4 regions of the Streptomyces sp. NPDC096040 genome follow, and region 1 is predicted to be linked to each of the others. Evidence: riboswitches for the same ligand, from Rfam matches in the RefSeq annotation. Region 1 holds a riboswitch; each other region holds the start of a gene.
The links. A riboswitch is a leader RNA that binds a small molecule or an ion and turns the genes downstream of it on or off. The one in region 1 is predicted to bind cyclic di-AMP.
Positions count from the first base shown of each region.

Region 2: linked by a shared signal. The riboswitch ahead of ABTY98_RS02770 (C40 family peptidase) and the one ahead of ABTY98_RS09300 (transglycosylase family protein) in region 1 are both predicted to bind cyclic di-AMP.
Region 3: linked by a shared signal. The riboswitch ahead of ABTY98_RS19725 (C40 family peptidase) and the one ahead of ABTY98_RS09300 (transglycosylase family protein) in region 1 are both predicted to bind cyclic di-AMP.
Region 4: linked by a shared signal. The riboswitch ahead of ABTY98_RS23925 (C40 family peptidase) and the one ahead of ABTY98_RS09300 (transglycosylase family protein) in region 1 are both predicted to bind cyclic di-AMP.

Region 1 covers NZ_JBEOTA010000006.1:62,341-69,944, reverse strand. The annotation lists gene ABTY98_RS09315 (nucleoside triphosphate pyrophosphohydrolase) at 1-608, shown strand, start outside; gene ABTY98_RS09310 (cytochrome P450 family protein) at 642-1,931, shown strand; gene ABTY98_RS09305 (transglycosylase family protein) at 2,147-3,160, shown strand; cyclic di-AMP (ydaO/yuaA leader) riboswitch at 3,355-3,526, shown strand; gene ABTY98_RS09300 (transglycosylase family protein) at 3,530-4,213, shown strand; gene eno (phosphopyruvate hydratase) at 4,580-5,875, shown strand; gene ABTY98_RS09290 (FtsB family cell division protein) at 6,000-6,476, shown strand; gene ABTY98_RS09285 (DUF501 domain-containing protein) at 6,506-7,060, shown strand; gene ABTY98_RS09280 (Ppx/GppA phosphatase family protein) at 7,057-7,604, shown strand, end outside.
Region 2 covers NZ_JBEOTA010000002.1:198,420-206,023, reverse strand. The annotation lists gene ABTY98_RS02775 (NAD-dependent epimerase/dehydratase family protein) at 234-1,292, shown strand; gene ABTY98_RS02770 (C40 family peptidase) at 1,326-3,314, opposite strand; cyclic di-AMP (ydaO/yuaA leader) riboswitch at 3,323-3,497, opposite strand; gene ABTY98_RS02765 (DUF1996 domain-containing protein) at 3,828-5,792, shown strand; gene ABTY98_RS02760 (flavodoxin family protein) at 5,884-6,342, shown strand; gene ABTY98_RS02755 (hypothetical protein) at 6,438-7,604, shown strand, end outside.
Region 3 covers NZ_JBEOTA010000013.1:155,009-162,612, forward strand. The annotation lists gene ABTY98_RS19695 (adenosylmethionine--8-amino-7-oxononanoate transaminase) at 1-1,243, opposite strand, end outside; gene bioB (biotin synthase BioB) at 1,236-2,393, opposite strand; gene ABTY98_RS19705 (8-amino-7-oxononanoate synthase) at 2,541-3,668, shown strand; gene ABTY98_RS19710 (DUF397 domain-containing protein) at 3,728-3,955, opposite strand; gene ABTY98_RS19715 (helix-turn-helix domain-containing protein) at 3,965-4,825, opposite strand; gene ABTY98_RS19720 (ATP-binding protein) at 5,038-5,496, shown strand; gene ABTY98_RS19725 (C40 family peptidase) at 5,530-6,003, opposite strand; cyclic di-AMP (ydaO/yuaA leader) riboswitch at 6,007-6,188, opposite strand; gene ABTY98_RS19730 (hypothetical protein) at 6,551-6,859, opposite strand; gene ABTY98_RS19735 (ATP-dependent Clp protease proteolytic subunit) at 6,867-7,502, opposite strand.
Region 4 covers NZ_JBEOTA010000017.1:57,392-64,995, forward strand. The annotation lists gene ABTY98_RS23915 (M23 family metallopeptidase) at 1-2, shown strand, start outside; gene pcrA (DNA helicase PcrA) at 55-2,541, opposite strand; cyclic di-AMP (ydaO/yuaA leader) riboswitch at 2,864-3,035, shown strand; gene ABTY98_RS23925 (C40 family peptidase) at 3,044-4,201, shown strand; gene ABTY98_RS23930 (tellurite resistance/C4-dicarboxylate transporter family protein) at 4,450-5,418, shown strand; gene ABTY98_RS23935 (hypothetical protein) at 5,422-5,775, opposite strand; gene ABTY98_RS23940 (C40 family peptidase) at 6,249-7,307, shown strand.

The DNA.
Region 1 (7,604 bases):
GCGCCCGCCTCCTCGACCTCGTCCAGGTCATGGACCGCATCCGCACGGAGTGCCCCTGGTCGTCCCAGAAGACCCATGAGGGCCTGGCGAAGTACGCCATCGAGGAGGCGTACGAACTCGTCGAGGCGATCGAGGCCGGCGACCGCGACGAACTGCGGGAGGAGCTGGGCGACGTGCTCCTCCAGGTCGTCTTCCACGCGCGCATCGCCCAGGAGGACCCGGACGCCCCCTTCTCGGTCGACGACGTGGCAGGGGGCATCGTCGCGAAACTCATCCACCGCCACCCGCATGTCTTCGGCGACGAGACCGCCTCGACACCGGAGGAGGTCAAGGAGCACTGGCTGCGCACGAAGGCGATCGAGAAGCGGCGCGAGTCGGTCACGGACAGCATACCCCTCGCCCAGCCGGGTCTCGCCCTGGCGGCGAAACTCGCCTCCCGGGTGCGGACGGCGGGGATGGAGGTACCACTGCCCAAGGCGGAGGACATCGGGTACCAACTGCTCGCGCTGGCGGTACGGGCCGAGGCGGAAGGGGTCGACCCGGAAGCGGCCCTGCGCGCGGCGGCCCGGGCCTACCGGGACGCGATCAGGGAGACGGAGGGCCACTGACACGGTCCCGTGCCCTGCGGCTACCGTCGAGGAGTGACCGACCAGCCCGCCCCTCACCCAGCGGTTCCCCAGCCCACCGCCCCCGACCTCTTCACCTGGGAGTTCGCCGCCGACCCCTACCCCGCCTATGCCTGGCTCCGGGAACACGCGCCCGTGCATCGCACCCGGCTTCCCAGTGGGGTCGAGGCCTGGCTGGTCACCCGCTACGCCGACGCCAGGCAGGCCCTCGCCGACCCCCGGCTGTCCAAGAACCCGGCGCATCACGACGAGCCCGCGCACGCCAAGGGGAAGACCGGGATCCCCGGGGAGCGCAAGGCCGAGCTGATGACGCATCTGCTGAACATCGACCCGCCGGACCACACCCGGCTGCGCCGGCTGGTCAGCAAGGCGTTCACACCGCGCCGGGTCGCCGAGTTCGCGCCCCGGGTGCAGGAGCTGACCGACCGGCTCATCGACGGGTTCGCGGACCGGGGCGAGGCCGACCTCATCCATGAGTTCGCCTTCCCGCTGCCCATCTACGCCATCTGCGACCTGCTGGGCGTCCCCCGTGAGGACCAGGACGACTTCCGGGACTGGGCGGGGATGATGATCCGACACGGGGGAGGGCCGCGAGGCGGGGTCGCGCGGTCCGTGAAGAAGATGCGGGGATATCTGGCCGAGCTGATCCACCGGAAGCGGGAGGCGCTGTCCGCCGAGCCCGCCCCCGGTGAGGACCTCATCTCCGGGCTCATCCGGGCCTCCGACGAAGGCGAGCACCTCACCGAGAACGAGGCCGCCGCCATGGCTTTCATCCTCCTGTTCGCCGGCTTCGAGACCACGGTCAACCTCATCGGCAACGGGACGTACGCCCTGCTCACCCACCCGGCACAGCGCCGCCGCCTCCAGGACTCCCTCGCCGCCGGCGAACGCGGGCTGCTGGAGACCGGTGTCGAGGAACTGCTGCGCTACGACGGGCCGGTGGAGCTGGCCACCTGGCGGTTCGCCACCGAGCCGCTCGGCATCGGCGGGCAGCGCATCGCGCCAGGCGACCCGGTCCTCGTCGTACTCGCCGCCGCGGACCGGGACCCGGAGCGGTTCGCCGAGCCGGACACGCTCGACCTCGCACGCCGGGACAACCAGCACCTCGGATACGGCCACGGCATCCACTACTGCCTGGGCGCCCCGCTCGCCCGCCTGGAAGGACAGACCGCGCTCGCCACCCTCCTCGGCCGTCTCCCCGACCTGCGACTCGCGGTGGCGGAGAGCGAGTTGCGCTGGCGCGGCGGGCTCATCATGCGCGGACTGCGCACGCTCCCCGTGGAGTTCACTCCCGACGGCCGATGAGCCCACCACCGGCACCCACCACGGCATCCGCCACCGGCACGCCTCCCTCCGGCCTCCCACCGGCAAAGATGACCAGTGTTCAAGTCTGTGATCTTCACGTGATCTGCGCGGCATTAACTTGTGACAAGTGATCGTCTGCCTATACGTTCACCCATCAGTGCGACGCCCCGGCGGGACCCGTCGCCGGTCACCGCTGTCGCTCGAAAGGTTTCCGCATGCTCTCCGGGAACGGTCGTCACCGTCGCCCCCGTCAGGCTCCGGCCATCCTCGTCGCGGCCGGCGTGACCGGCTCCGCCATCGCCATCCCGCTCCTCGGGGCGGCGAGCGCCAACGCGGCCGACGGCAGCACCTGGGACCGGGTGGCCGAGTGCGAGAGCGGCGGCTCCTGGAGCATGGACACCGGCACCGGCTACTACGGCGGCCTGCAGATGTCCCAGGACGACTGGGACCAGTACGGCGGCCAGGAGTACGCCACCACGCCGGACCAGGCGAGCCGTTCACAGCAGATCGCCGTCGCCGAGAAGATCCTCGCCGACCAGGGCACCAAGCCCTGGCGGACCTGTGCCCTGCTCGCCGGGCTCTCCTCGGACGACGCCTCGGTGAACGTCGACACGGGCCTCGACGGATCGGACAACACGTCGGGCTCCTCCGACTCGTCCTCCGGGTTGTCAGATTCGTCCTCTTCATCTGATTCATCCGGTTCATCTGATTCCGGCTCGTCCAACTCCTCCTCGGGTGCCGCGAACTCCGGAGCCGGCTCCGCCACCCCGTCCCCGAGCGCGAGTGAGGACTCGGGTACGGGCGCCCCTGCCGACTCCACCAAGGCGGACAAGTCGGGATCCAACGGCTCCGGCACCTCGAAGGCGAGCGAGAACCCCGTCGTCGCGTCCGAAGCCGATGAGTCGGACGATTCATGGCAGACCGGCGGCTCTTGGAGCCTGGTCGACACGGGAGCCGTGAGTGGCGGCGGCAAGCATCGCGGCGGCTCGGCGGACGAAAACGTGACAAACGGTCAGAGTGCGACTTCTTCCGGCCGTCACGCCTCCCGTGACGCCGGCACCTACGCCGTCCGGGACGGCGACACCCTCGCCTCCATCGCCGACTCCCTTGACCTCGACGGAGGATGGCGCGCGCTCTATGCCGCCAACAAGGCCGACATCGGCACCGACCCGAACCACATCGCCCCCGGTCAGACCCTGAAGCTCGGCACTGAAACGGACGAAGACTAGCGGGAGTTGGCGCTCTCGAACCGCCCCACTTAGAAGTCAAATGTCCGGTTTGGTGAAAGTGTGGGATGAGTCTCAGAAGCCCTGATCATCTTTGAAATTCACCTGATCGCCTGTTTACGGTCAAGGCCGCTCGTCACCACGAGCCCCGGCCGTCGCAACGCCGAGTCCTGCCAGCGACTGCCCGGGAACAGTCGTCGCGTCAAGCGCCGTAGGCAGGAGCGGGGGACCCAAGGTAAGTGCCGGGACCGGTAGTTGAGGCTGCCGTGTCCGGCTCGGGGTGAAGCCGCGCACCGCGAGGTGCGCGGCAGGGCAACTCAACCGGCCCGAACCCGACAGCTCACCTCGCAGGCGTCGGTGAGGGGATCCACCATGCTGTTTTCCGGCAAGGGCAAGCACCGTCGTCCGTCCAAGGCCACCCGCGCCGCCGCGCTCGCCGGCGTGACCGGTGTCGCCATCGCCGCCCCGCTGATGGCGTCCGGCACCGCCTCCGCCGCCACCGCCTCCGAGTGGGACGCCGTCGCCCAGTGCGAGTCCGGCGGCAACTGGGCCATCAACACCGGCAACGGCTACTACGGCGGTCTGCAGTTCTCCGCCTCCACCTGGGCCGCGTACGGCGGCACCCAGTACGCCGCGCAGGCCAACCAGGCCGGCAAGGCGCAGCAGATCGAGATCGCCGAGAAGGTCCTCGCCGCGCAGGGCAAGGGCGCCTGGCCGGTCTGCGGCACGGGCCTGTCCAGCGCCGCCTACACCGGCAGCAGCTCGTCCTCCAGCTCCAGCTCGTCGAACAGCGGCGCCAGCAGCCGTACGACCGACACCCAGGCCGCCTCCCGCTCCGCCGAGCGTCCGGCCGCCAAGAAGACCGTCACCACCCCGACCGGCAAGAAGGTCAAGAAGGGCGACGGCGAGTACAAGGTCGTCAAGGGCGACACGCTCAGCTCGATCGCCGAGAAGCACAAGGTCAAGGGCGGCTGGCAGGCGCTGTTCAAGCTGAACAAGGACATCGTCGACGACGCCGACTTCATCTACCCGGGTCAGCAGCTGCACCTGAAGTAAGCGCCCGCGAAGTAATAGGCGGGCGCCAGCTGAACCACAGCGCCCGCACAGCCGTGCTCCTCACAGTGAGGAGCACGTGAGGGCCACCCCCGTCCCCCCACGAGCCCCCGCTCCGGTGCGTTTTCCCCCGTACGCACCGGGGCGGGGTTTCTCTTTGCCGTCCTCTTCTTGACCCGCTCTTCTTCCGTTCTTCATCGGGCCCCCCTTTGTTCCGCGCGTGAACAATGAGTACCGTCTGTGTGTCCACGGGCCGGTCGGTCGGCCGGCTGACGGCCCCGGGACGGTTAGGCTCTAGTCGCAAGGCTGAGCAAGGGCCGACAAGGCCCGCGTGCGCCCGCACAACCAGCGTCACATCCCAAGAAGGAGATGCTCGTGCCGTCCATCGACGTCGTCGTAGCCCGGGAAATCCTGGACTCCCGAGGCAACCCCACGGTCGAGGTCGAGGTCGGCCTCGACGACGGCAGCACGGGTCGTGCCGCCGTCCCGTCCGGCGCCTCCACGGGCGCCTTCGAGGCCATCGAGCTCCGCGACGGTGACCCCAACCGCTACCTGGGCAAGGGCGTCGAGAAGGCCGTCCTCGCCGTGATCGAGCAGATCGGCCCGGAGCTGGTCGGCTACGACGCCACCGAGCAGCGCCTGATCGACCAGGCCATGTTCGACCTGGACGCCACCGACAACAAGGGCTCGCTCGGCGCCAACGCCATCCTCGGCGTCTCCCTCGCCGTCGCCCACGCCGCCTCCGAGGCCAGCGACCTGCCGCTGTTCCGCTACCTGGGCGGCCCCAACGCGCACCTGCTGCCGGTGCCGATGATGAACATCCTCAACGGCGGCTCGCACGCGGACTCCAACGTGGACATCCAGGAGTTCATGATCGCCCCGATCGGCGCGGAGTCGTTCTCCGAGGCGCTGCGCTGGGGTGCCGAGGTCTACCACACCCTGAAGAAGGTCCTGAAGAACAAGGGCCTGTCCACCGGCCTCGGCGACGAGGGCGGCTTCGCCCCGAACCTGGAGTCCAACCGCGCGGCCCTCGACCTCATCCTCGAGGCGATCAAGCAGGCCGGATACGTCCCGGGCGAGCAGATCGCGCTGGCGCTCGACGTCGCCGCGTCCGAGTTCTACAAGGACGGCAAGTACGAGTTCGAGGGCAAGTCCCGCTCGGCCGCCGAGATGACCGAGTACTACGAGGAGCTCGTCTCCGCGTACCCGCTGGTCTCCATCGAGGACCCGCTGTTCGAGGACGACTGGGCCGGCTGGAAGGTCCTCACCGACAAGCTCGGCGACAAGGTCCAGATCGTCGGCGACGACCTCTTCGTCACCAACCCGGAGCGCCTGGCCCGCGGCATCGAGGACGGCGCCGCCAACGCGCTGCTCGTCAAGGTGAACCAGATCGGCTCGCTCACCGAGACCCTGGACGCCGTCGAGCTTGCCCAGCGCAACGGCTTCAAGTGCATGATGTCCCACCGCTCCGGCGAGACCGAGGACGTCACCATCGCCGACCTCGCCGTCGCCACCAACTGCGGCCAGATCAAGACCGGTGCCCCGGCCCGCTCGGAGCGCGTCGCCAAGTACAACCAGCTGCTGCGCATCGAGGAGATCCTCGACGACGCCGCGGTGTACGCCGGCCGCAGCGCCTTCCCGCGGTTCCGCTCTGCGGACCAGTAGGCACAGCAAGGGCTGACCGGGCTGACCCTTACGGGGTCAAGCCTTAGCCAGTCGTACGTACGTCCCCGTACCGGTCCCGTACCGTGTGCGGGGACGTACGCGCGTGTGAACGGGAGGCGGGGACATGGCCGCGAAGGACCGGGACCGGTTCTCCACCGCGACCAGGCTGAAGTTGCTCGGCGAGCAGACGGCGGCCCGGGTCTACCGCTCCCAGACCAGGCGCCAGGCCCGCCGCTCCCGGCTCACCGGCCGCGCCGCGCTGCTCGCGATCGTGCTCTGCACGATGATCGTCGCGCTCGCCTATCCGATGCGGCAGTACGTCTCCCAGCGCGCCGAGATCGCCGACCTGGAACGGCAGCAGGAGCAGGCCCGGCAGCGGGTCGAGCAGCTGCGGGACGTCAAGGCCCGATGGCAGGACGACGCGTACGCCGAGCAGCAGATCCGGGAGCGGCTGCACTATGTGATGCCGGGGGAGACGGGGTACATCGTGATCGACCCCGCCGTCGCCAAGCAGGCGCACGCCAACCTTGGGGCGGCCGACCGGCCCTGGTACGCGAACGTCTGGGACGGCGTCGACAAGTCCGACGCGTCCGACCAGTGAACCGACAGAAAGCCACACAGAACACAGTCATGCAAACGCCTCCGCCCTCCACTCCGCGCACCGAGCCGACCGACGCGGACGTCGAGGCCTTCAAGCAGCAGCTCGGGCGGCCGCCGCGCGGGCTGCGGGCGATCGCGCACCGGTGCCCCTGCGGGCAGCCGGACGTCGTGGAGACCGCGCCGCGGCTGCCGGACGGCACGCCGTTCCCGACGCTGTACTACCTGACGTGCCCCAAGGCCGCGTCCGCCATCGGCACCCTGGAGGCCGACGGGGTGATGAAGGAGATGACGGCGCGGCTGGAGAGCGATCCGGAGCTGGCGGCGGCCTACCGGGCCGCGCACGAGGACTACATCCGGCGCCGGGACGAGATCGAGGAGCTCACGGGGTTCCCGAGCGCCGGCGGGATGCCGGACCGGGTGAAGTGCCTCCATGTGCTGGTCGCGCACTCGCTGGCGGCGGGGCCCGGCGTGAACCCGCTGGGGGACGAGGCGATCGCCATGCTGCCCCAGTGGTGGCTCAAGGGCGCCTGCGTGGTGACAGGGCCGGCCGAGACGTCACGAACAGAGAAGGAACACCAGTCATGACCCGCGTCGCCGCCATCGACTGTGGCACCAACTCCATCCGGCTGCTCGTCGCCGACGCCGACCCCGGGACCGGGGAGCTGGTCGATCTGGACCGGCGGATGGTGATCGTGCGGCTCGGGCAGGGGGTCGACCGGACCGGGCGGCTCGCACCCGAGGCGCTGGAGCGGACCTTCGCCGCCTGCCGGGAGTACGCGGCGGTCATCAAGGAGCACGGGGCGCAGCGGCTGCGGTTCGTCGCCACCTCCGCCTCCAGGGACGCCGAGAACCGGGACGAGTTCGTGCGCGGGGTGCTGGACATCCTCGGTGTCGAGCCGGAGGTCATCAGCGGCGACCAGGAGGCCGAGTTCTCCTTCACGGGTGCGACGAAGGAGCTGACGGGCCGCGACGACCTCGCCAGGCCCTTCCTCGTCGTGGACATCGGCGGCGGCTCCACCGAGTTCGTGGTCGGGGACGAGCACGTGCGGGCCGCCCGGTCCGTGGACGTCGGCTGTGTGCGGATGACCGAGCGGCACCTGGTGCACGAGGGGCACGTCAGCGACCCGCC
Region 2 (7,604 bases), on a different contig from region 1:
CGAGTGAGGACATTCGATCTCGAACGGGAAGCCTAAACTAAGGCAGTCCTAAGTTAGTACACGGGTCCGGTCTATGACCTCATAAGGCGACCTTATGACCTATGTCGGTGCCAGCTTATGCCCCGGAGAGGGTACAGCCCTCCTCCTGGTGCTTGGCGGGCGCCCCGGGCATGCACCACCCTGTCCTCCGCGGCGTACCGAGGCGCGGTGGCCGGACGGCGAGGGGTGACAGTGTGGACGCACGCGGGGAGACGACCGTCGCGGTGACCGGCGGCAGCGGATTCGTCGGCAGCCATCTGGTACGCAGGCTGCTGGAGCGGGGCTACCGGGTCCACGCGACCGTCCGCAGCGCCTCCGACGTCGCCAAGGTCCGGCCCCTGTGGGAACTCCAGGAGGCCTTCCCCGGCCGACTCGCCCTGTTCGAGGCCGACTTGCTCAAGGACGGCTCCTTCGACGAGGCGTTCCGCGGCTGTGCGACCGTCTTCCACGTGGCCTCGCCGTTCCTGATGCCGGAGCGGATCAAGGACGGCCAACGGGACGTCGTGGAACCGGCGTTGCTCGGCACCCGCAACGTGCTCGCGAGCGTGGAGCGCATCCCGGAGGTGGCGACCCTGGTCTTCACCTCCACCGTGGGCGCGATCTTCGGCGACTACTGCGACGTCCGCGGGATGGCAGGCGAGATCCTCACGGAGCAGTACTTCAACACCACCAGCACGGTGGCCGACAACCCCTACCACTACGCCAAGACGGTCGCCGAACGCGCCGTCTGGGACGCCGAGGCCGCCCAGGACCGCTGGCGCATGGTCTCCGTCAACCCCGGCCTGATCCTGGGCCCTTCGCTCACGCCCGCCTCCGAGTCCGGCAGCCTGTTCCTGCTGGACGAGCTGTTCAAGGGCTACTTCTGCTACGGCGCCCCGGACTTCAGTTTCACCACCGCGGACGTCCGCGACGTGGCCGACGCGCACATCGCGGCGGCCGAGAACCCGGCGGCCAGGGGCCGTTACATCGTGGCCCACGAGACCATGACGTCCTTCCACGAGATGTCCCGGATCATCCGCACGCGCCGCCCCTGGGATCCGCGCCTGCCGCGCACCGCGCTTCCGCACTGGCCGGTACGCATCCTGGGCCCGTACTTCGGCCTCACCCAGGACTACATACGCAAGCACCTCGGCATCCGCTTCCGCGTCGACAACAGCCGCAGCGTCCACGAGCTGGGCCTCACCTACCGGCCCGTCGAGGAGACCCTCCTGGACCACCACGAGAGCTGGCGCACGCGGCGGCGGAGGGTCTGACCCCGACGACCCGACGACCTCGACGGCCGGGGATCAGGCCGGGCGGACCACCCGGTGGATCGCCGACTCCCCGGCGTTGTAGATCGACTCCTCGCGGATGGACGCCCCCGGGCTCGGCGCGTGGATCATCATGCCGTTGCCCGCGTAGACCCCGACGTGGCTGTCGTTGTCGAAGAAGAAGACCAGGTCACCCGGTTCGATGGCGGACAGGGGCATCGGGGTGCCGGCGAAGGTCTGCTCCTGCGCGCTGCGCGGCAGCGACACCCCTGCGGCCCGCCAGGCGGCCTGGGTCAGGCTGGAGCAGTCGTACGACTCCGGTCCCGTCGCCCCCCAGACACAGGGCCGTCCGATCTGCGCCCGTGCGAACGCCAGCGCCTTCATGGCCTTCCCGGACTCGGCGGCGGAGCCGGGCACGAGGAGAGAACCGGTGTCGGCGACGGCTCCGGGGGCGAAGGTGGCTGCGGTGGTGGCTGGGGGCGTGGTGGGGAGCGGGGCGGTGATCATCGGGGGTGCGGTCGGGATGGGCGCGGTGACTACCGGGGCTGCCGGGGGGAGCGGAGCCGGAGCGGCTGGGGCGGCGGTGGCCATGGTCATGGGGGGCGCGGTCGTCGCTGCGGCGGACGCCATCATCGCCCAGGGAGGGTCCGTCACGGCCGTGGGCGTCGCCGCCGGGGCGGTGGTGTAGGCGGCGGCCGCGGGCTGCGTTCCGGCGGCGTAGGCGCCCATGTCGGCGGCGGGCGCCGCGGGGAAGGCGCCGGTGCCCCAGTCGTCCGACGACATGGCGTATGCGGCGGCGGGATAAGCGGGATAAACGGTCTCCGCGGCGGCCGGGGGCGCGCTGACGTAGGCGGCGGTCGCGGCCGGCATCATGCCCTGGAAGGGGCCGGTGTCCATCGGAGCCGAAGCGGCCGCCGCCGGCATGGCGGGCGCTGCGGTCGGGAAGGCGCCGGTGTTCATGGGGGCCGCGGTCGGGAAGGCGCCCGTGTCGTCCGGCATCGGGAACGTACCCGTGGCGCCGGGCGTCATGACCCGGAAGGAACCGGTGTCGCCCGGGCTCGCGGTCGGTGTGGCACTCGCGTTGGTGGGGGAGACGGCCGGGAAGGTGTCCGTACGGCCCGGGGTCATGATGCGGAAGCCGCCGGTGTCCGCCGGGGACATGGGCCGGCCGGCGCCCGGGGTCATGACCTGGAAGGAGCCGGTGTCCGTCGCGGGCACCACCGGTATGGCACCCGTCTCCGTCACGGTCACCGCCGGGAAGGCGCCCGTACCGGTCAGGGCGTCGGTCCGGAAGGCGCCGGTGTCGCCGTACTGTCCGGGCATGCCGGCGGCGGCCGGCCACTGCTGCGCCGGGATCTGTGCCCCGGGCGTCGGCCAGGGGGACTGCGCGACCGGCGCGGGCTGCGGGACCGGGGCGGGCGCGGGCGGTTCGAGCGCCGCGATCGCGCGCTGTCCGGTGCGCTGGGACAGCAGCTCACGCGCCTTGGCGATCTTCAGCTGGTTCTTGGTCTTGGACGTGCCCGGCGCCTGGCGCTGCGGCGCGGCGACGGCCGGCAGCGCCTTGGGCGCACTCGACGGTCCCGGCGGCAGCGCCGCGGGGGACCCGGCCGTCAGTTCCAGCTTCGGGCGCTCGGTCAGCTCGCGGACGACCTCGATGTCGCTGTTCGCGGCCGGTCCCGCGGTCAGCTCGGGCCGGGACGGGCCGGAGCCCTCCAACTGGCCGAGCAGGTCGGCGGCCATGGCGCTGACTGGCCGCCGCGGGCCGGGCCGCGCGGGCTGCCGGTCGGCGGGCAGCGCCGCCGGGACACTCGGCCCCAGTCGCGAGCGCGCGCTGTCGAACCACTCCCGGGCGATGTTGTCGAGGCCCGGGTCGTCACGCCGGGGCCGCTTGAAGAGCGGGACACCGCGGGACCGCGAGCCCCCGTTCATCGCACGTGTGGCGTTGTAGTTCCCGGTGGCGTTCTCGGCCTGGTCGTAGAGGCTGTCGATCCGCTGTCGAACCTCGTCACGGCTCTCGGGCGCCATGGGGGTCGTGCTCCTTCCGTGCTCCGCCTACCGAGTTAGCTGTCGGGTTCGGGCGGGTCGATCCGGAAGGCATGCCCTACGGCCCTTGCCCCTAAGGGCAGTTGGCCGATTCACCCCAGTGGTTCGGTTGGGTCCCCGGCTCCGGATCGCCCCGTTGGGCACCGGATTCGGCGGAGGCCGCGCGGCCCGACGGGATTCGCCGGGGGGAGCCGAGCGGCTTGCCCGTCAACTTAGCCAACTTGTGTCACTCGTGTGAAGGTTGACGTGCGTAATGTCCGATACGTATTTGTGATGTTCGTCGTAGCGTTCGGGACCAGACCGCCGCCCAAGGGGGCGCTTCCTGTGAGGTCACCGTGAATTCGCGGGACCGTTGAACACGGTGGCGCCACGCTGCGTATGTGACGGGGGATTTCCATGTCCGGCCGACCGACACGCAGGGGAACGACCTTGAGACCCAACAGGCGCAGACGCCCGACCGGCGCACAACGCGCGACCTTCGCAGCGGTCGCGCTGATGCTCGGCGGCGGAGTACTGGTCGCGGTGAACGTCTACGCCTCGGCCACCGAAGGCGGTTCGGACCAGCAGTCCGGGCAGATCGCCACCGGCCAGGTGCTGTCCGCGCCCACCGTGTACTGCCCCGACATCGGCAGCCGGCTGACGGACGTGCCCGACGGGGCCCGGGCCGACGTCGACGGTGAACTCGCGCAGCTGGACCAGCAGATCGCGGCCGCCTACCAGCAGCTCAAGGAGTCCGCCGCGGCGATCCAGCAGAACCCCGGCCTCGCCGACCGGACGATCCTGGATCCGCTGAAGGAGAAGCGGTCCGAATCCCTCCAGCGGATCGCCGACGCCGTCGACCGCGAGGGCGACCGCCGCCCCCAGGGCCTCGACGACCTCGCCGCGTGCACCCTGCGCTCCTCGGACCAGAGCGGCGGGCAGTCAACGGCGCCGCAGGACAGCGCCACGCCGAGCCAGCGCGCCAGCGCCGGCGCCGGTGTCGGCGGCCAGGGTGGCAACGGCCCGGTCGCCGCCGACTACGCCGACATCACCACCGTCCAGCCCAACGTCACGACCCCGGCCGAGCAGCCCGGCGGCTCCACCGGCACCTTCGCCTCCAGCTGCGGTGTCAACGCGAACGGCCTGTTCAATTCGGACAACGTGATCGTCGCGCCCGGTGTCTCCAACGGCGCCCACCACTTCCACGACTACGTCGGCAACCAGTCCAACAACGCCTTCGCCAGCGACGACGACCTCGCGAACGCCGACACGAGCTGCGCGGACCAGGGCGACAAGTCCACGTACTACTGGCCCGTACTGCGGCTGCAGAACGGCAGGCAGGAGCGGGACGCCGAGAAGCCGGGTGGCGGCACCGAGGGCAACGCCGGTCAGATCGTGACGGCGAAGGAGGTCACGCTCACCTTCGAGGGCAACCCGAGCTCCAAGGTCACCGAGATGCCGCGGCTGCTGCGCATCATCACCGGCGACGCCAAGGCCTTCGTCAACGGCCCGGCCAACGCCAACGCCTCCTGGAGCTGCACCGGTTTCGAGGACCGGCAGCTCAAGGACAAGTACCCGCTCTGTCCCTCGGGCAGTGACGTCGTACGCACGTTCAAGTTCCAGAGCTGCTGGGACGGCCGGAACATCGACAGCGCCAACCACCGCACCCACGTGGCGTTCGCCGCGGCCGACGGCAGCTGCCCGGCCGGTTTCCGGGCGATCCCGCAGCTGGTGCAGCGCATCGTCTACGACGTCGACGCGCCGAGCCTCCAGGACGGCGGCCGTACGGTCCCGCTGTTCGCGGTGGACTCGTTCCCCGAGCAGCTGCACAAGCCGGTCACCGACCACGGCGACTTCATCAACGTCTTCGACGAGAGCCTGATGCGGAAGATGGTCGACTGCATCAACTCCGGTCGCACCTGCGGGGCGGGGGCCGACGAGCAGCCGCCGTCGCAGAGCGCCGACCCCGTCCCGTCCGAGTCGGCGAGCCCGGAGAACCCGCCGTCCGACACGGCGAGCCCGGTCACCGAGCCGAGCGACACGGCGGCCCCGGCCGACCCGCCGGCCGAGTCCGAGAGCGCCCAGCCCTCCGAGCCCCCGGCCGAGTCCGAGAGCGCGGAGCCATCCGAGCCCCCGGCCGACCAGCCCGCCACGGGAACCGCCCCCACCGGCAACACCGGTCTGCCGAGGGTCTACACGAGCAGTTCACCCAAGAAGTCGTCGGGCACCACATCGGGTGGCGGTGACATCAGCCGGCCGACCGAGCGGCCCGAAACCCCGACCCCGACCAGCACGGCGAGCGCGGCCGGTGCCGCTCCGGTGGGTCAGGAGACCCCGTCGACCGCACCCCAGACCGAGCCGCAGGCCGTCCAGGGCGATCTCGCCGAGACCGGCGCCCACCTCTGGCCCGCCCTCCTCGGCGGACTGCTGCTGGCCTCCGGGTTCGTGCTGCTGTGGCGCACCCGCTGGACCTCGTCCTGACGGAGACGTACCGCGGCTCATGGCCGGCCTGGTCCAGACGGCACCTCCTGCGCGTTTGCCGTCGGCGGGCTCGGCGCGGCAGGGTGCCGGTGTGTCTACCTTGCTGATCGTCCACCACACGCCCTCACCGCACTGCCAGGCCATGTTCGAGGCCGTGGTCTCCGGGGCGACGACCCCGGAGATCGAGGGGGTGCGGGTCGTGCGGCGGGCCGCCCTGTCCGCCACGGCCTCCGACGTTCTCGCGGCCGACGGCTACCTCCTGGGCACCCCGGCCAATCTCGGATATGTCTCCGGCGCCCTCAAACATTTCTTCGACCAGATCTACTACCCATGCCTGGACGAGACGCAGGGCCGTCCTTTCGGCGCCTATGTGCACGGCGGCAACGACGTCACCGGCGCCCTGCGTGCCCTCGACGCCATCACCACCGGCCTCGGCTGGCGCGCGGCGGCCCGGCCGGTCACGGTGACCGGCGAGCCGGGCAAGGCCGACATCGAGGCGTGCTGGGAACTCGGGGCGACAATCGCCGCCGGACTCGCCGACGACGCCTGACGTCCTCTCCGTCACCCCGTGGGACGAAGGTGCGGGCGCCGGGTCCAGGGCACACGATGGGACGAGGCCATGTCGTCGATCCCAGGGAGCGTCGGATGGCAGCGCATCGGCATGCCTCCGGGCCGCCCGCGAACGAACTGCTGCGGGAGTGCGCCCGTGAGGTCGTGGACGTCGCCGAGGGCATCCGCGAGGTCTGCGCACGGACCAGCTCCGTCCTGTTCGCACCGGCGCTGACCAGCTCCGCGCGCCGTCGCCCGCGCACCGGCTACGCCGCCCGTTGGGCGCTGCTGCGGGCGCTCACCAACCGGCAGGGGCTCGGCGGTTCGGCGATCGTGGCACCGGACGGCATGGGCCGTCTGCTCGGCGCGGCGGGGGAGGCGCTGGGCCGGGAGAGCCTGGCCGCGCTGGTGGCGGTCACCTCGCTGCGGCTGAGGATCGCCGCCGTCCTGCTCGACCACCCCGAGTTCGGGCACGACCCGGGCATGCGCAGGCTGACGGCCGCGGTCACCGCCGACCACGACCGGGAGGCCGTTCGTGCGCTGCGGACCCTGTTCAAGGACCAGGGTGCCCAACGGGCCCTGTCCGCAATGGCCCCCGTCCTGGCCGAACTCCTCGCCATTCGCGGCCTGCTGGACGAGGACCCGATCAACGACGAGACCGCCTGGGCGCTCGTCGCCGGCCGTGAGCTGACCGCCGGCCCGGTGCGGGGCGTCAGCGCCGCCCATCCCTCCGTCATGGACCGGGATGAAGGCGCCGTCCAGGCCGTCGAACCGTCCGCCCTGGAGGCCCAGGGCATCGCCGCCGAGGGCTCCCTGCTCGCCTTCCTGCGCACCATGGACGTCCTCGCCACCGACGGCCGCGTCCTGGTCCAGGAGGTGCGAGGCCCCGACGGTGTGCTCCGGTACGTCGTCGAGGCGCCCGGCACGGCCCCCGGCCGCCCCCGCGGCGACTCCCCGCAGGACTTCGCCGGCGCCTGGCGCAACCTGTTCACGACCGACTCGCCCTACACCCGCTCGATCCTGCTGGCGATCCGGGAGCACGGCGTCCCGCGCGGCGCCGACCTCGCGCTCGTCGGGCACGGCGAGGGCGGCACCGCGCTGCTGAACCTCGCGCAGGACGACGAGTTCTGCCGCGCATACCGGGTCACCCACGTGGTCGCCGTCGGCTCCCCGATCGGCGACAGGAAACCCGCCGACCCGCGCACCTGGGTCGCCGGCATCACCAACCGGCACGACATCGTCCCGGTCCTCGACAGCCGTAGC
Region 3 (7,604 bases), on a different contig from region 1:
TCCGTGCCACGTCCGCGTCGCCCGTGACGTACGGGGGCATCGTGTAGACCAGATCGCGGAACGGCCGCAGCCACACACCCTCGCGCACCGCGGCCGCCGTGGCGGCCTTCATGTCCACCTCGTGGTCGAGCTGGACGACCCCGATGGCACCGAGGACGCGGACGTCCCGTACGCCGGGGACGTCCAGGGCCGGCGCCAGTCCGTCCCGCAGGCCCGTCTCGATCCGCTTGACCCCCGCCTGCCAGTCCTGGCCCAGCAGCAGACCGATCGAGGCGCACGCCAGGGAAGCGGCGAGGGGGTTGCCCATGAACGTCGGGCCGTGGGCCAGCACCGGCACCTCACCCCGAGAGATGCCCTCGGCCACCCGGGGTGTGCACAGGGTCGCCGCCATCGTCAGATAACCGCCGGTCAGCGCCTTGCCCACGCACATCACGTCCGGGGTGACGGCAGCGTGGTCCGCCGCGAACAGCGCGCCGGTGCGGCCGAAACCGGTCGCGATCTCGTCGAACACCAGCAGCACGTCATGCGCGTCGCAGGCCTCGCGCAGCACCCGCAGATAGGCGGGGGAGTGGAACCGCATCCCGCCCGCGCCCTGCACCACCGGCTCCACGATCACCGCGGCCAGTTCGGGCGCGTGGTGCTCGATCAGCGACCGCAGACGGTCGGCGTACGACTCGTCGTACTCCGTCGGCGGCGCGTCCGCGAAGACCTGGCGGGGCAGTACCCCGGACCAGAGCTCGTGCATCCCGCCCTCGGGGTCGCACACCGACATCGGCTGCCAGGTGTCGCCGTGGTAGCCGCCCCGCCAGGTCAGCAGGCGCTGTTTCGCGGGGCGCCCCAGGGAACGCCAGTACTGCAGACACATCTTGACCGCGACCTCAACCGACACCGAGCCGGAGTCGGCGAGGAAGACATGCTCAAGCCCGTCCGGCGACATGTCGACAAGGAGCTTCGCCAGACGTACGGCGGGCTCGTGGGTGAGCCCGCCGAACATCACATGGCTCATCCGGCCGAGCTGGTCGCGCGCGGCCTCGTTGAGCACCGGGTGGTTGTAGCCGTGGATCGCCGACCACCAGGACGACATGCCGTCGACCAGCTCGCCCGAGCCGTCCGCGAGCCGCAGCCGGACCCCGCTCGCCGACTCCACGACGAGCGGCTCGGCCCGGCCCGGCATCGGTCCGTACGGATGCCAGACGTGCCGCCGGTCCAGCTCCAGCAGCTCGGGGACGCTCAGGTCAGGCATTGGGCGCGAGATCCGTTCCGGCGCCCCGGCGGCGGACGGCGACCAGGTCGGTGCGCGGCTCGTCGGCGGCGGCGGTGCCACATCCCCCTTCATGAGCACCGCACCCGGCCTCGGCGTGCGACCCGCAGCCGGCGCCCCCGACCTCCGCCCGGTGCTGCGGCAGAGTCACCTCGTCGGCGCCCTCGACCACGAACCCGGCGTCCGCGATCATCTCCAGGTCGGCCTGGCCGGCCTGGCCCTCGGTGGTGAGGTAGTCGCCGAGGAAGATGGAGTTGGCCAGGTGCAGCGCGAGCGGCTGCATGGTGCGCAGATGGACCTCACGGCCGCCCGCGATACGGACCTCCACGTCCGGGCAGACGAACCGCACCATCGCCAGGATGCGCAGACAGCGCCGCGGGGTGAGGTTCCACTCCTTGGCCAGCGGGGTGCCCTCGACCGGGATCAGGAAGTTGACCGGCACCGAGTCCGGGTCCAGCTCGCGCAGCGCGAAGACCACGTCGACCAGGTCCTCGTCGGTCTCGCCCATACCGGCGATCAGACCGGAGCAGGCCGACAGACCAGCCGCGTGCGCCTTGGTGACGGTGTCCACCCGGTCGGCGTACGTGTGCGTGGTCGTGATGTCCCCGTACGTCCCCTCGGACGTGTTGAGGTTGTGGTTGTAGGCGTCGGCGCCCGCCTCGCGCAGCCGCTCGGCCTGGCCGTCGGAGAGCAGGCCGAGGCAGGCGCACACCTCGACGCCCTCGTTCTGCTCCTTGATCGCCTTGATTGTGCCGGCGACCCGGTCGACGTCCCGGTCGGTCGGGCCGCGTCCGCTCGCCACCAGGCAGACCCGCTTGGCGCCCCCGGCCAGACCAGCGGCGGCCGCCTTCGATGCCTCGTCGGGTTTCAGCCAGGTGTACTTGAGGATCCCGGTCGAGGATCCGAGGCGCTGCGAGCAGTAGGAGCAGTCCTCCGGGCACAGGCCCGACTTGAGGTTGACCAGGTAGTTGAGTTTCACGCGCCGGCCGAACCAGTGCCGGCGCACCTTGCCGGCCGCCGCCACCACATCGAGCACGTCGTCGTCGGAGGTCGCCAGCACGGCGAGCGCTTCCTCGCGGGTCGGCAGCTCGCGCCGAAGCCCCTTGTCCACCAGCGTGTTCAGCAGGTCCATGAGAGCCGATCCTGTACTACGAGGCTGCTCCGGGCCAAGGAGAGTTTGCACAACCCTGTCAGTTCGACGTGTGGGTATTGCCACACAGTGGGTGGCTGCCGGTGCCGCTAGGGTCTGTCCACTGCCTACAAAATGACCGGAGGAGCCATGGCGTTCGGCTGGATCGACGAACAGGCGGAACTGCGCCGCCGCGCCGGACTGGTACGGACCCTGCGCCCCCGCCCCGCCGACTCCCCGCTGCTGGACCTGGCGAGCAACGACTACCTGGGCCTCGCCCACCACCCGGAGGTCGCCGAGGGCGCGGCCGGGGCGGCCCGGACCTGGGGCGGCGGCTCCACCGGCTCCCGGCTGGTGACCGGCACCACGGAACTCCACACCGAGCTGGAGCGCGAGCTGGCCGAATTCTGCGGGTCCGAGGCGGCCCTGGTCTTCTCCTCCGGCTATGCCGCCAACCTCGCCGCCGTCACCACCCTCGGCCCGCACGGCTCCCTGATCGTCTCCGACGCCCTCAACCACGCCTCCCTGATCGACGGCTGCCGGCTGGCCCGGGGCGCCACCCAGGTCGTCGGACACGCCGACCCGGACGCCGTACGCAAGGCGCTCGGCACCCATGAGGGACCCGCGGTCGTGGTCTCCGACTCGGTGTTCTCGGTGGACGGCGACGCGGCACCGCTCGCCGCACTGGCCGAGGCATGCCGGGAGCGCGGCGCCGGGCTGCTCGTGGACGACGCCCACGGGCTCGGGGTCCTCGGGGACGGCGGGCGGGGCGCGCCGTACGCGGCCGGGCTCCGCGGCGCCGACGACGTGGTCGTCACGGCGACCCTCTCCAAGTCGCTGGGCAGCCAGGGCGGGGCCGTGCTCGGCCCGACCCGGGTGATCGACCATCTGGTGAACGCGGCCCGGACCTTCATCTTCGACACCGGCCTGGCCCCGGCCGCCGCGGGCGCGGCCCTGGCGGCGCTACGGCTGCTGCGCCGCGAGCCGGAACGAGCGGTGCGGGCCCGCGAGGTCGCCGCGGAACTGCACGCACGGCTGACCGCCGCGGGTCTGGAAGCGGTACGTCCGGACGCCGCGGTGGTCTCCGTGCGGGCACCGTCCCCGGAGGGGGCCGTGCGGTGGGCGGCCGACTGCCGTACGGCAGGCCTGGCCGTGGGCTGTTTCCGTCCGCCTTCCGTGCCGGACGGCATCTCACGGCTCAGGCTGACCGCCCGTGCGGACCTCTCCGGGGCCGAGATCGAACGCGCTGTACAGGTGATCGGCGAGACACGACCATGAGTCGGCGTGACACGGCCGGGCCTTGCCCATATGCGGATACGGAGTCGGTTACGGGCTGATCAGCCGGTGAGCGCCGACACGAAGCCCGCCCAGCTCCCGGGGGAGAAGAGCAGCGCGGGTCCGGCCGGATCCTTGGAGTCGCGCACGGCGAGCAGTCCGGTCAGCGGACCGGAGTGCGGCCGTGCCGTCTCCACACAGTTGTTCGCTCCGGTGCTGTAGCTGCTGCGCAGCCACCGCAGTCCGTGCAGATCAGCACTTGAAGGTACGTTCCGAGGCAGTGCAGTCATGGTGCCTCCTTACGCGCCGTCACCTATCCCGGCGATGTAATCCAACGAGTCCTCGGTCGAAAGGGCGTGGATCTGAAGGGTGTTGAAGGCCTCCGCGTACGCCTGGAGGTCTTCTTTCCGTTCGAGGTAGAGGCTACTCGTCAACTGGTCGACAACAACCACATCCAGATCAGAAGTGCTCGGAAATGAGAAGATTACGAAAGGACCGGTGATGCCGATATGGGCTCCGGCCGAGAACGGCAGCACCTGGAGCCGTACCTGGGGCAACCGGGCCGCCTCCACCAGCCGCTCCAGCTGTCTGGCCATCACGCCCGGGCCGCCGACCTCCCGGCGCAGCACCGCCTCGTCAAGGACCGCGCTCAGTTCCAGCGGCGGACGGTTTCGCAGCACGTCCTGCCTGGCCAGACGCACCTTCACCAGGGCGTCCAGCGCCTCGTCGTCGAGCCCGTCCACGGCCGCCCGGGTCACGGCACGCGCGTACTCGGGGGTCTGCAGCAGCCCCGGTACGACCGAGGTCTCCAGCGTGCGCATCGCGCTGGCCTGCGACTCCAGACTGATGAAATCCCGGTAGGTGGGCGGCAGCACCCCGCGATAGGCATGCCACCAGTGGTGCCGCCCGGCGGTGTCCTCCGACCCCGCCAACACCAGCAGCAACTCCCGCAGTTGCCCCTCGACCACGCCGTAGGCGTCGAGGAGTAACCGCACATCGGCCGGTTTCACACCGCTGGCGCCGGTCTCGATCCGGCTCACTTTCGACTGATGCCAGCCCACCAGACGAGCGGCCTCGCCGCTCGTGAGGCCGGCGCCGGTGCGCAGCGTGCGCAGTTCGGCGCCCAGTTTCCGGCGGCGTACCGCGGGACCGTTCTGCATGGGCTACTCCTTACTCCTTCCGAGCCGCCCAAATACGCTCTGAGGTCGCAGAGTTCACCGCATCGAGCGACAGATATATGCATATCTTGGTGGATCGCTCCCCTGACCGCCCTGGTAATGGCAGTCTGACGAAGAAGCACCAGTCCGGGACCGTACTCGAACCATCCGCGCCGTGTCGGGCTCCGGTCCCGTGGGAAAGGGACGACGTCGCCATGGCAGACCACCTGGAAGCATCCGTCACTCTGCCGAGCGATCCCGCCTCGGTCTCCGCGGCCCGCTCCTATGTGCTGGGCACCCTCGCGGAATGGGGGCTGCCACCGGAGACGGAGACCGCGGACACCATCCGCCTCATTGTCTCCGAGCTCGCCACCAACGCGGTGCAGCACACCTTCGGGCAGTCACCCACCTTCACGGTGGACCTCGTCCTCCACCGCGACGAACACCTGCGCATCGGCGTCACGGACAGCCATCCGCGCTTCCCCAAGAGACTCCCCGCCGCGGTGCAGCAGGACAACGGGCGCGGCATGGTCATCATCCGCTGGCTCACCGCGGAGTGCGGCGGCAAGCTCCGGGTGCGCCCCACCCGGGAGGGCGGCAAGACCGTCTTCATCGAGCTGCCCTGGGCAGTACCGGCCGGCACGGTCACCGTGGCCGGCCAGCAGGAACCGTAGCCCTGAGCTCCTGCCGGCCGACTCTCGGCGGGGTCAGCTGACCCGGCCGTACCAGACGCTCCGCGTCCAGATCTTCTGGAGCTTCACCACGTCCCCGGTCTTCGGGGCGTGCCAGATCCTTCCCTTCCCGGCGTAGATGCCGACGTGGTACACGCTGGAACCCGAGTGGAAGAAGACCAGGTCCCCGGCCTTGCGGTTGCCGGCCGAGATGTGACGGGTCTTGTTGTACTGCTGGGCCGCCGTACGCGGGAGCTTCTTGCCCGCTTTCTTGAACGAGTACAGCGTGAGCCCGGAGCAGTCGAACCGGTTCGGCCCGGTGGCGCCCCACCTGTAGGGCGAGCCCTTTTTCGAGGCAGCGATCTGAAGTGCCTTCGTCGCTATCGTGGCGGCCGAGGCGTCGGAGGCGACACCCGGGATCACGATGGAGCCACCCACGGCGGCGATGGTGAGCGCCGAGGCCGTGCCGGCCCGCGCCATCAACGACGGAACACGATTGAGCGCAGTCATGCGCAACCCTTCGTCAGCCGCCTGTGAAGGATGACCTGTCGGATTCGGGCTGGCGAAGTTGCCCGGCCGCGTTGCCGCGGCTTCACCCCAAGGGCTGCTCGGCCCGGTCATGGTGCGACCGTTCCGGCGACCCGTCGTGCTTGGGTCCTCCACTCCTGCCGATCCACTTCCGTCGACCGGTCATCCAGGCGGCGGCAGGACTCGGCGTCCGCCCGGACCGCCCCGCCGTTGTAGCGGGGGCTTGTCGTCGACAGGGATCTTCACTCACGCCTGTCCGAAAATCCCAACGGAATCGGGGATTTGTGGGTTTACTCACCACCCACCCGTTCGGGTGGACAGTGTTGTGTTCGATTATCCGTCAACTGCCCTGCGTAGCCCCGGACCTGCGCCGAAGCCTTCCGCGGGCACCTCCGGGCGCGCACGTCGAGCGACCTCGGCGGTCAGGTAAAACCACGCCAACCTCCGCCGAACGGCGGTAACCCCTTTGGGTCGTTTCGACTCCGGTCCGGTCGGCCGGTGGACGTGTCGCACCGGACTTCCGCGTGCGTCACCGTACGCAGTCGGGCGGGAGTGCGACGCGGGCGGTCCGGCGCTCACCGTCGAGTACCCGCAATGCCCTTGCCAGCGTGTCCCCGTGGAGCTCCGTCTCACCCCGTCGGTGCATCAGGGCCAGTGCGTCGCGCAGCTCGGACGCCGCGCGCACCAGCGCCTGCGCGGCGCGCAGCCCACGATAGGTGTCCTCGTTCTGCGCCGGGTTGATACGGCCCAGCAGATCGACCACGTCCAGGTAACGGTCGATCAACTCGCCCTCGGCGCGGGTCAGCGCGGGCAGCGGCGGAAGCTCCGGTGGCAGCATCGGCCGCTCACCCCGCGTCCGGCAGACCGAGGGAGGTCCTGTGGCTGGGCACGACCCGGTCCACCAGCCCGTACGCCAGCGCCGCTTGCGCGTCCAGGACCAGATCCCGCTCCAGGTCCTGGTGGACTTGGTCCGGCGTGCGCCCGGTGTGCCGGACGAGCATCTCTTCGAGCAGCGCGCGGATCCGGTCCAACTCCGCCGCCTGGATGACCAGATCACTCGGCTGGCCCTGTACCGGTTCCGGCAGCGACGGCTGCTGGAGCACGATGCGCGCACCCGGCAGCACGGACCGCTTGCCGGGTGTGCCCGCCGCGAGCAGCACCGCGGCCGACGCGCCGGCCTGCCCCAGGCAGATCGTCTCCACGTCACAGCCGACGTACTGGACCGTGTCGTAGATCGCGGCCATCGCGCTGAACGAACCGCCCGGAGAGTTGATGTACAGCGAGATGTCCCGCTCAGGCGCCGCGTGCTCCAGGTACATGAACTGCGCCATCACATCGTTGGCCGAGGTCTCGTCGACGGGCGTGCCGAGGAAGACGATCCGCTCCTCCAGCAGCTTCGAGTACGGATCAAGAGTGCGCTGCCCGGCGCTGGTGCGTTCGGTGAACTCGGGCAGGACGTAGCGGGCGGACGGTCGGGTCATGGCGTACCCCTCCTCGCGGCTGAGGCGTCTCAGCGGCCGGACTCTCACTACAAAATGTACAGGACGTACAGATCCTGGCGAGGGCATTGCGTGGGGATTCCG
Region 4 (7,604 bases), on a different contig from region 1:
GATCAGTGAAGTGAGCCAGCCCCGCTCGTGGGAGCGGGGCTCAGCCCTGTGCGGCTAGAGCTTCTCCACCGGCGCGTACCGCAGCAGCAGCCGCTTCGGCTTGGCGTCGCCGAAGTCGATCGTCGCCTCCTCGTTCCCGCCCGTGCCCTTCACCGCGACGACCGTGCCGAGGCCGAACTGGTCGTGGGTGACCCGGTCGCCGACGGCCAGCGAGACCACCGGCTTCTCCGAGGTCCGCCGGGTGGCGAAGCCGGACGCGCCCGACGCCGAGGACCGCGAGCGGGTCGAGGAGAGCGAGGCCGCCACGCCCGACGCGGGCCCGGAGGACACCGGCGCCATCGCCCCGGTCCGCTTCCACTCCAGGTACCCGGCCGGGATCTCCTCCAGGAAGCGCGAGGGCGGGTTGTACGACGGCTGCCCCCAGGCGCTGCGCATCGCCGACCGGGTGAGATACAGCCGCTCCCGCGCGCGCGTGATGCCGACGTACGCCAGGCGCCGCTCCTCCTCCAGCTCCTTGGTCTGGCCGAGGGCGCGCATGTGCGGGAAGACGCCGTCCTCCATGCCGGTCAGGAAGACCACCGGGAATTCGAGGCCCTTGGCGGTGTGCAGGGTCATCAGGGTGATGACGCCGGAGCCGTCCTCGTCCTCGTCGGGGATCTGGTCGGAGTCGGCGACCAGCGCCACCCGCTCCAGGAAGTCGGACAGCCCGCCCGACGTCTCGCCCTCCCCGGACTCCTGCTCGAACTCCAGCGCCACGGAGGCAAGTTCCTGGAGGTTCTCGATCCGGGTCTCGTCCTGCGGGTCGGTGGAGGCCTGCAACTCGGCGAGATAGCCGGTCCGTTCGAGGATCGCTTCGAGCACGGTGGCCGGTCCGGCGCCGGACTCCACGACCGTACGCAGGTCCTCCATCAGCGTGTTGAACCGCTTGACCGCGTTGGTCGACCGCGCGGCCATGCCGTACGCCTCGTCGACACGCTTGAGCGCCTGCGGGAAGCTGATCTTCTCGCGCTGGGCGAGGGCGTCGATCATCGCCTCCGCGCGGTCGCCGATACCGCGCTTGGGGACGTTGAGGATCCGGCGCAGCGGGACGGAGTCCTCCGGGTTGGCCAGTACACGCAGATACGCCAGGACGTCCCGGACCTCCTTGCGCTCGTAGAAGCGGACGCCGCCGACGACCTTGTAGGGCAGGCCGACGCGGATGAAGATCTCCTCGAAGACACGGGACTGAGCGTTGGTGCGGTAGAAGACGGCGACATCGCCCGCCTTCGCCTCGCCCGCGTCCGTCAGACGGTCTATCTCGTCGGCGACGAACTGCGCCTCGTCGTGCTCGGTGTCGGCGACATAGCCGGTGATCTGCGCGCCCGCGCCGGCGTTGGTCCACAGGTTCTTCGGGCGGCGGGACTCGTTGCGCTCGATGACCGCGTTGGCGGCGGAGAGGATCGTCTGCGTGGAGCGGTAGTTCTGCTCCAGGAGGATCGTCGTCGCGTTCGGGTAGTCCTCCTCGAACTGGAGGATGTTGCGGATCGTCGCGCCCCGGAAGGCGTAGATCGACTGGTCGGCGTCGCCCACCACGCACAGTTCGGCGGGCTGGAGGTCGTGCTCGCCCGGCGGCACGTCGACGGGGTGCTCGGAGGTGCCGACGAGCTCGCGCACGAGTGCGTACTGGGCGTGGTTGGTGTCCTGGTACTCGTCGACCAGGACATGCCGGAAGCGGCGGCGGTAGTGCTCGGCGACGTCCGGGAAGGCGCGCAGCAGGTTGACCGTCGTCATGATCAGGTCGTCGAAGTCCAGGGCGTTCGCCTCGCGCAGCCGCGACTGGTAGAGGACGTAGGCCTGGGCGAGGGTCTTCTCGAATCCGTCGCTCGCCTGGGCGGCGAAGTCCTCCTCGTCGATCAGCTCGTTCTTGAGGTTGCTGATCTTGGCGCTGAAGGACTTGGGCGGGAAGCGCTTGGGGTCGAGGTCCAGGTCGCGGCAGACCAGGGCCATCAGGCGCTTGGAGTCGGCTGCGTCGTAGATCGAGAAGGAGGAGGTGAAGCCGAGCTTCTTGCTCTCCCTGCGCAGGATCCGCACGCACGCGCTGTGGAAGGTCATCACCCACATCGCGTTCGCGCGCGGGCCGACGAGGTGCTCGACGCGCTCCTTCATCTCGCCCGCGGCCTTGTTGGTGAAGGTGATCGCGAGGATCTGGCCCGGGTGCACACTCCGCGCGCCGAGCAGGTGCGCGATGCGGTGCGTGAGCACGCGCGTCTTGCCGGAACCGGCACCGGCCACGATGAGCAGCGGGGAGCCGGCGTGCACGACCGCCGCCCGCTGGTTGTCGTTCAGCCCCTCCAGCAGCGCGGCCGCGTCCAGGGCCGGGCGGGCGGCGCCGTCGCGGTAGTAGGCGTCACGGTCCGGAGGCGCGTCGAACTTCCCGCCGAACAGATCGTCCGGAATCGGCTCCGGTACGTGCTCGTCCTCGGGCGGCGGCGGGGACTCCTCCTCGTGGCCGCGCGGGGGCTGGAGGCTCGCCAGGAAGCTGTCGTCAAAGAGGCTGCTCATCGCTCTCCGAGTCTAGGGCGCCCCACCGACAACCGGTCCCCACCCCGGAAACTCGCCCCGGTCACCCACCAGAATCGACCCCTCACGGTCTGCGATCACACGCCGTGAGCATGCGCGCGCCCACCCACCGGGAGCGCGGGCCGCTCGACCACTCTGGACAAGTCGCCCCATACCCCCTTGATCAACCGATCCGGCCGGGCCGCAACACCAAGGTCACGAAAATGTATCGGGCATATCGCACATCAACCTTCACACATGGCACACGAGTTGGCTAGCGTGCCGACCAGGCCGTACGACCCCCACCGGCGAACGTCGCCGGGCCGCACGGCCTCCGCCGAGTCCAGGGTGCCACCGCGCACCCGGAGCCGGGGACCCACTCCGGCCTTGGGGTGAATCGGTCCCGACTTCCCACCGGGAGCGGACCGTAGGGCAACCCTTCCGAACCACCCGCCCGAACCCGACAGCTAACTCGGTAGGCGGAGCATGGAAGGAGTCGCCCCCGTTGGCGTCGCACCGCAAGTCGCGTCCGTCCGCAACGCGCGTAGCAGGCATACGCACCCCCGCTCTGGCCACCGCCGCCCTCACCTCCGTGGCCCTGCTCTCCCAGACGGCCAACGCCGCGCCCTCCGAGGACGGCAAGCCCAGCCTGGAGGAGGTCGAGAAGAAGGTCGACGCCCTCTACCGGCAGGCGGAGTCGGCGACCGAGAAGTACAACGCGGCCAAGGAGAAGACCGGCAGGCAGCGCAAGCAGGTCGACACCCTGCTCGACGACGTCGCCGAGCGCACGGACCGGCTCAACAAGGCGCGTGAGGAACTGGGTTCGTTCGCCGCGGCCCAGTACCGGACCGGGGCCAGTGCGCCCGACACGGCGACCTTCCTGCTCGCGGACAGCCCGCAGGACTACTTCGACCAGACGCAGCTGATGAGCCGGCTGACCTCGCGCCAGAAGGACGCGGTCGACGACTACGCCACACAGCAGTCCGCGACCATGAAGAAGCGGCAGGAGGCCGCCAGGAGCCTGGAGACGCTCACCGAGACCCAGGACGACCTCAAGACCGCCAAGACCACCGTCCAGGCGAAGCTGGCCTCCGCGCGGGAGCTGCTGTCGCAGCTGACGGCCCAGGAGAAGGCACGGCTGGCGGAGATCGAGAAGAGGCAGCAGGCGGAGGCGGCGCGCAAGGCGGCGGAGCTCGCGAAGCAGCAGGCGGCGGCCGCGAAGCAGGAAGGTTCGTCGTCATCGACGTCGTCCTCCGGCAGCCCCTCCTCTTCGTCCTCCTCTTCCTCCTCCGACGCCTCCTATGCGACAAAGGCGGCCAAGGCGATCGCCTTCGCCCGCGCGCAGATCGGCAAGCCGTACGTCTGGGGCGCCACCGGCCCCGGCTCCTACGACTGCTCCGGCCTCTCCCAGGCCGCCTGGAAGGCCGCGGGCGTCTCCCTGCCGCGCACCACGTACGACCAGGTGAACGCCGGCACGACGGTCTCCCTCGCCGACGCCCAGCCCGGTGACCTGGTCTTCTTCTACGACGACGTCACCCACGTCGGCATCTACGTCGGCAACGGCATGATGATCCACGCCCCGAAGCCCGGCGCGTACGTCCGGGAGGAGTCGATCTACTACGGGGGCGAGTCGATCATCCATAGCGTGGTTCGACCGGCCTGAGGACGCGGGCGCGCACGCCGACCGCGGGCGCCGGGCGCAAGCGCCGAGCGCGGGCGCTGGGCGCGGGCGCTGGGCGCGGGCGCTGGGCGCGGGCGCTGGGCGCGGGCGCTGGGCGCGGGCGCTGGGCGCGGGCGCTTGACGTTTGCTCGGACGTCGGCGCGAGGCGCGAGCCCGCACGGTGCGCATTTCGTGCTGCACGCGCGCGTGCCCCGCTCGCGCGGCGGGTGAGGGTCCATAGCATCAGCGGCATGCCCGCTGTTTCACCCCTTCGCGCCTGGTGGGCGCAGCGGCCGCCGGCGGCCGGGGCCGCTGTGATGGCCACCGCCGTCGTGTCGGTGGGATTGCATCTGGCGGGGGCGGAGACCGTGTCCCGGGTCGCGCTGGCACTGGCCTGCGTGGCGTGGGCAGGGCTGGCCGGGGAGTTCGCCGTACGGCTGCTGGAGGACCCTCGGCGGTGGGTGACGGAGGCGGAGGCGCCGGGCTCGCTCACCGCTGTGGCGGCTACGACGGTACTGGGGACGCGGTTCTCGGCGCTTGGGTGGCAGACCCTCGCCGAGGCCCTGCTGGCGCTGTCGGCGGCGCTGTGGCCGCCGTTGCTGACCCTCGTCGTACGGCACTGGAAGCGGCACATGCCCGGCGCGGTGTTCCTGGTCTGCGTGGCCACGCAGGGGCCTGCCGTACTGGGGGCGGCGCTGGCGGCGGCCGTGACGACCGCCTGGCTCGCCCACACGGCGCTGGCGCTGTTCTGGGTGGGGCTGGTGCTGTACGGGCTCGCTGTGACCTGTTTCGAGTGGCGGCAGGTCGTCGAGGGGCCCGGCGACCACTGGGTCGCGGGCGGCGCACTCGCGACCTCCGCGCTGGCCGGGGCGGAACTGCTGGCCGCCGACAGCGCCCGGCTGTACCTGTGGAACAACGACGACCGGGGCGTCCTGCGCACGGTGACGGTGGCGCTGCTCGTCCTGGCCCTGGCCTGGTACGTCGTCCTGCTGGCCGCCGAGGTGGCACGGCCCCGGCTGCGTTACGACGTGCGCCGCTGGGCGACGGTGTTCCCGCTGGGGATGACCGCGGCGGCGACGCTGTCGGTCGGGGCCGCCGTCGGCATCCCGTGGCTGAAGTGGCCGGGGCGGGTGCTGGTGTGGGTGGCGGTGGCGGCCTGGGTGACGGTGGCCGTCGGCGCGGTGGCGGCCACCCGCGCCACCCTCAGGAGGGCTTCCTGAGGGTCACGTCCACAGCACGGCGATGAAGATGTTCGCCATGGTCAGCAGGCCCACCAGGCCGAAGGCGCCCTTCTCCACCTTCTCGTCGTCCCGTTTCACATAGACGAGCCCGAGGATGACGATCAGCAGCGCGAGCTTCACGCCGATCTTGATCGTGTTGACGTGGTGGTCGTCGGCCTCGTTGAGGCCGACCAGGATCACACCGGTCGCGAGCATGGTGAACGCGCCGTGCAGCATCCCGGGGACGAACCGGGCCGTGCCCTGGCCCATCGCCTTCATCTGGGTGAGGAAGCCGCCGAGGAGCGCGGCGATGCCGATGATGTGCAGGCCGACGAAGAGATGGATGAGTACGTCCATGGCCCCGGAGCCTAACCAGGGCCCCTTGGGGCCCCGGGCACCGGCCCCTCCCTCGGCGCCCGCCGCTACTCACTCCCACGGCATCGCATATATGCACCCCATAGCACTCCGTGTCTCCCGCGCGCCCCCGAACCGCCGCTTCGGTCATCCCACCCCGCGAAGCCGACGACTCCGGACCGGAATCCTGGTCACATACCGTCGGGTAACGATCCGGCCACACCAATTCCGTGCATCGCGTTACCGAGCCGACACACTCCGGCCTAGCGTCCTCCCCCAGGTGACCGACTCCCCACCGCCGCCCGGGCCAGGGGCGGCAGTCGGACACCACCGCCGAGAAAGTCCGGCGGCGGCCCGCTCCCCCTGTGCGGGCCGCCGCCGGACGCGTAATCCGCACCCCTGCGGCCGTATGTGCGCTCCTCCTGGTGTGCGTACGGGCGACACGGCGGTCGTACGAAAGGACGTGACCAGTCCAGGTGGCAGCGCACCGCAAGCCCCGACAGCGCTCGCTCAGCGGCAATACGGCCCGCACGGCCGCCACCCTCGCCCTGGCGGGCGCGGCCACCGCGACGGGCTTCGACGGGACCGGACACGCCGAGCCGCAGCTGACACCGGCGCAGGTGAAGGCCAAGGTGGACCAGCTGTACCAGGAGGCCGAGGCGGCCACGGAGAAGTACGACGGGGCGAGGGAGAAGGTCGACGCGGCCCAGCGGCGGCTCAAGGCGCTGCAGGACGAGACCGCCCGCAAGCAGGAGAAGCTCAACTCCGCGCGGGACGCGCTCGGTTCGGCAGCCGCCGCGCAGTACCGCGACGGCGGTATCGATCCGGCGTGGCAACTGGCGCTCTCCAGCGACCCCGACCAATACCTGGACGATGCCGCGTTCGCCGAACGGGCCGGTGCCCGGCAGGCCGGCGCGGTGGCGCGGGTGCGTCGGCAACTGCGGGAGATCGAGCAGCTGCGCGGCGCGGCGCACATCGAGCTGACGTCGCTGCGGTCCCGGCAGGCCGAACTGAAGCGGCAGAAGACCGCCGTCAACGGCAAGCTCGGCGAGGCCCGGCAACTGCTGGACCAACTCTCGCCCCAGCAGCGGGCCGTGGTCACGGCGGACGGCGCCTCCTCCCGCGCCTCCCGCTCGGCCTCCGGCGCCCGCGCCACCCTGGCCCCGGGCAGCATCGCCGCCCCCGACTCCCGTGCCGCGGCCGCCGTGGCGTACGCCTACACCAAGCTCGGCAGCCCCTATGTCTGGGGCGCGACCGGCCCCCACGCCTTCGACTGCTCGGGACTCGCCCAGGCCGCCTACCGCTCCGCCGGCGTCTCCATCCCCCGCACCACCTACGCCCAGATCGACGCCGGCCACCGTGTCTCCCGCTCCGAACTCCAGCCGGGCGACCTGGTGTTCTTCTACTCGGGGATCAGTCACGTCGGCATCTACATCGGCGACGGCCAGATGATCCACGCCCCCAACCCGTCGGCGCCGGTACGGATCGCACCCATCGACGAGATGCCGTTCGCGGGGGCGACACGGGTGGTGTGACAGCTCGTGGGCCTGACCCGCGTAGCCCCGCAGGTCACGGATGGCCTCGCCGACGGCGCCTTCGACGTCCGGTGCCTTGCACCCGACGACGAGAGGGATGCCGTTCACGAAGACTGCTTGCCCTCCCCCGTGCGCCGCGCCACGTTGCGCTTCGCTGCTGACGGGCCAACGGCTGTGTGACCGTCGACGGTTCCCGTGCCCGGGTTGGCCATGGGGTGTGCGGGGGCGGGCAGGGCAGCGTTAGAGTTTTCGCAAGCCACGAGATCGTCCGTCTTTCGATCTTGAGGTGAGACCCCG